One region of the Marinomonas profundi genome, then DNA from elsewhere that is predicted to be linked to it. Evidence: predicted binding sites of a transcription regulator. Region 1 holds the regulator's gene; the other holds the start of a gene.
The links. Region 1 encodes PhoB, which activates phosphate uptake and scavenging genes when phosphate is short. Its sites were predicted from a motif close to TGTCATANNNNTGTCANA; they were not measured.

Region 2: ugpB (sn-glycerol-3-phosphate ABC transporter substrate-binding protein UgpB) is a predicted target of PhoB. The motif match lies at 801-818, and genes of this name have one in related genera.

Annotation. Positions count from the first base shown of each region.
Region 1 covers NZ_CP073013.1:1,623,004-1,625,211, forward strand. The annotation lists gene ubiA (4-hydroxybenzoate octaprenyltransferase) at 1-655, shown strand, start outside; gene phoB (phosphate regulon transcriptional regulator PhoB) at 740-1,435, shown strand; gene phoR (phosphate regulon sensor histidine kinase PhoR) at 1,432-2,208, shown strand, end outside.
Region 2 covers NZ_CP073013.1:2,132,202-2,134,409, forward strand. The annotation lists gene recN (DNA repair protein RecN) at 1-620, opposite strand, end outside; gene ugpB (sn-glycerol-3-phosphate ABC transporter substrate-binding protein UgpB) at 878-2,179, shown strand.

The sequences.
Region 1 (2,208 bases):
AATCGATGGCTTTGTTGATCGTACTAAAAACCGCCCGCTGCCCGCGGGGCGAGTATCGGAAAAAGAAGCCCTAATGCTGTTTGCCGCACTGTCTCTTTTGAGTTTTATCCTGGTACTGTTTACCGATCTGCGGACGATTTTACTGTCGTTCGTTGGTTTGGGTCTTGCTGCACTGTACCCCTTTATGAAACGATATACCCATCTGCCTCAGCTTTTTTTGGGGTTAGCGTTTTCTTGGGCGATCCCCATGGCATACAGTGCACAAGGCGGCCATTTAGCAGACCCTGAACTGTGGATGCTGTTTGTCGCCAATTGCTTTTGGACCATTGCCTACGACACTTACTACGCCATGACAGACCGCCCAGACGACTTAAAAATTGGCGTCAAATCCACGGCGATTTTATTTGGCCAATATGACTTATTTGTCATCGTTTGCTTACAAGGACTGACCTTGTCTTTGATGACATGGATTGGTGTGCTGGCGGAACTGCATTGGCTCTATTTTGTGTCGCTGATCGTCTGTATCGGATTGTTTTATCAGCAATTTAAACAAGCAAAAGAGCGTGAACGCCAAGCCTGCTTTCGCTCCTTTTTAGACAACAATCGCGTTGGTTACTGTATCTTTATCGGTTTAGCAGTAAGCTATTTTATGTAATATATGGCAAAGTTGTGACAATGTAATCGAATTGTCACATTTGACCGCTTTAATAAAACCGTTCCTGAGATGAGGGTATATCCTGTGACCGGTAAAAAAGTATTAATTATTGATGACGAATCTTCCATACGCGAAATGATTGCTATTGCACTTGAAATGGCAGGTTATGAATATTTGGAAGCCGAAAATATACAACAAGCCCACGAAATCATCGTGGACCATAGGCCCGACCTTATTTTGGTCGATTGGATGATGCCCGGTGGTAGCGGTATCGAATTGACTCGTCGCCTAAAGAAAGACAGCACCACGGCCGAAATTCCGGTCATCATGCTGACCGCAAAAAGCGAAGAAGACAATAAAATCCAAGGCTTAGAAGTCGGTGCGGATGACTACATCACCAAACCTTTCTCACCGCGTGAACTGGTCGCTCGACTCAAAGCCGTGCTACGCCGAGCGACCCCTCAAGGGGTTGACGAGCCGATAGAAATAGAAGGCTTGCTACTCGACCCCATTAGTCAGCGCGTCACCATAGGCAGCCGCCCGTTAGACATGGGGCCGACAGAATACCGTCTACTCAAATTCCTGATGACGCACCAAGAACGTGCTTATTCACGGGCGCAGCTACTGGATCAAGTCTGGGGTGGCAATGTCTACGTTGAAGAGCGCACGGTTGACGTTCATATACGTCGTTTACGCAAAGCCATCGGTGGCTCCCATGATTTCTTGATACAAACCGTACGAGGAACAGGCTACCGCTTCTCAGCAAAAAGGTCTTTATGAAAACCATGTGGCGAAACACCATTATTGCTTGGCTAAGCGGTTTAGCCGCTTGCATTGTCATTGGCCTGATTATCGGGCAATTACTGGGTGTTTTGCTGCTCTACGTCTTAGGCTCTTTGTACTGGCAGCTTTATCAGCTGTATCAATTTCAGAATTGGTTACGCTATGCTGGCCGAGCGGCACCGCCAGAAGCCAGTGGCATTTGGGGCGAAGTGTTTGATGCCGTCTATCGGCTACAAAAAAAACAACGCAAATCCAAGCGCCGCATGCGCCAAGCACTAACCCGCATCGAAAGCTCCACCACCGCCTTAAAAGAAGGCGTCATCATGGCCGACAATCAAGGCAATTTAGAATGGTGGAACAATTCCGCCGCGCACTTTCTAGGTTTACAGCGCCCGATTGACCGTGGCCAAGCCATTACCAATATTGTGCGTAACCCAGAATTTTTCCGTTACTTCAGCCAAAAACGCTTTGGCGAACCATTAATTATCAAATCACCCGCCAAAGATGGCGTGTATCTGGAAATTCAAACCACGCTGTACGACAAAAACGACCACCTGATTTTTGTCCGTGACGTGACCCGCTTACACTTGCTAGAGCAAATGCGCAAAGACTTTGTCGCCAACGCCTCCCATGAGCTAAAAACCCCCCTTACCGTCATAAAAGGCTATTTAGAAACCCTCAGCCTGTTTAAAGACAACCTGCCAAAAAGCATGCAGAAAGGCATCGATAATATGTCTGATCAATCAGACCGAATGGAGCAACTCATTGAA
Region 2 (2,208 bases), 510 kb from region 1:
ATTTCGCCTTCTTTGAGGTCCAGCTGTTGCAGCTCTTGAGCTTGATAAGACAGCAATTGGATTTTTGCATCTTGCTCGGAAGAGCGGTTCTGTAACGCAGAGAGCTCTTCTTTGAGCTGTCGCCACGCCGTATATTGTAGGCTCACTTTTTTACTCAAGTCAGTCAATTGACCGTAGGCATCAAGCTGCTGTCTTTGGGCGTTCTTTTTAAGCAACGATTGGTGCTCGTGCTGCCCGTGAATATCAACAAGGTGGCTACCCACTTCTTTAAGATCGTTTAATGTGCAAGGACGACCGTTAATATAGGCCTTAGAGCGCCCTTCTTTGCTAATCACACGGCGTAATATGCAATGTTGATCGTGTTCTAAATCTCTCTCTTCCAGCCACCTATGAACATGCGGATAATGTTGGATGTCAAAACTGGCACTGATGTCGGCTTTTTTTTCGCCATGACGAACAACCGCCGCGTCAGTTCGGTCACCCAAACAAAGCGACAGAGCATCCACCATAATGGATTTACCCGCGCCTGTTTCCCCTGAAATCACAGTCATGCCTTTGTGGAACTCCAACTCTAAGGATTCAACAATGGCGAAATTGGAAATAGCGATGCTGGTCAGCATAAAAGACTCCGAAAGAGAATATATTTTATATGGTTATTTATACAGTACTTGGTTGTTTTTTGACAAGTAGGAGAGCGATATTATTTTTTGAAAGAGGCTTAAACAGCAGCGATGTGGTGAGCATACGCTTGTTGTTTCAGTTTCATATGAATGGCAATTGTATTTCAAATGAAACCTTACTATCATCAAACTGAAATATTTTCTTTCTATAGTGGTTCTTTCTTTTCTAATAAAAACTCATTGTGAGGAACACGGAAATGCATAATTTGAAGTTGGTGTCGGTAGTGGTTGGGTTGTCTATGGCGAGCTCGGGCTTTGCGGCGACACAAATAGAGTGGTGGCACGCTATGGGTGGTGCCAATGGTGAGAAGGTTGATGAAATGGCGAAGGCCTTCAATGACTCTCAGAACGACTACGAGGTGAAGCCGGTCTATAAAGGCAATTATACCGAGACCATGACGTCGGCGATTGCGGCGTTTCGTGCTAAGCAGCAGCCTGCCATTGTGCAGGTATTTGAAGTGGGTACAGCCAGTATGATGGCGGCCCAAGGCGCGATTTATCCCGTGCATCAGTTGATGAAAGATTCAGGCCAAGCGTTTGATGAAAGCACCTATTTAAGCGCGGTAACGGGTTATTATTCGAACAGTGAAGGGCAGATGTTGTCTTTGCCGTTTAACAGCTCAACGCCTGTTTTGTATTACAACAAAGATTTGTTCAAAAAAGCCGGTATCAGCCAAGCGCCTAAAACCTGGCAAGACGTTGAAAGCGTGTCTAAAAAACTACTAGCGTCTGGGGTAACCTGTGGTTTTACCACGGCGTGGCAATCTTGGGTGCAGTTAGAAAACCTAAGTGCGCGTCATAACGTGCCGTTTGCCACGCTGGAAAATGGTTTTGGTGGCGTGAAAACCGAGCTTACCTTCAATGGTCCGTTGCAAGTGGCTCATGTAGAGAAAATGGGCGAATGGCAAAAGAACGGTATTTTTAGTTACTCGGGTCGAACCAACGACGGCGCGGCGAAGTTCTATAGCCAAGAATGCGCGATGTTTACCGAGTCTTCGGCGGGGCTTGCCGGTATCAAGCGAAATGCGACCTTTGACTTTGGTGTTGCTGAGCTGCCTTACTGGGAAGGCAAGGTAAAACAGCCGTCTAATACCATTATTGGTGGCGCGTCTTTATGGGTGTTGCAAGGCCATTCTAAAGAAGAATACAAAGGCGTGGCGTCTTTCCTAAGTTTCTTATCAAGTCCTTCTGTACAGGCCGACTGGCACCAGTTTTCAGGCTATTTGCCAATCACTAAAGCGGCGTATGATTTGACCAAGAAACAAGGTTTTTATGCGGCTAATTCAGGTACAGAAACGGGTGTGACCCAAATGACAACGGGTACGCCAACGGCTAATACCAAAGGGGTGCGCTTGGGTAACTTTGTACAAATTCGTGGCATCATCGATGAAGCGCTAGAGTCTGTATGGAGTGGCGATGTAAACGCTCAACGCGCGCTAAATACCGCGGTTGAACGTGGCAATGCGCAACTTCGCCGTTTTGAAAAAGCGAACAATTAAGTGTAATCAACGCCCTTGTGTATTAACGC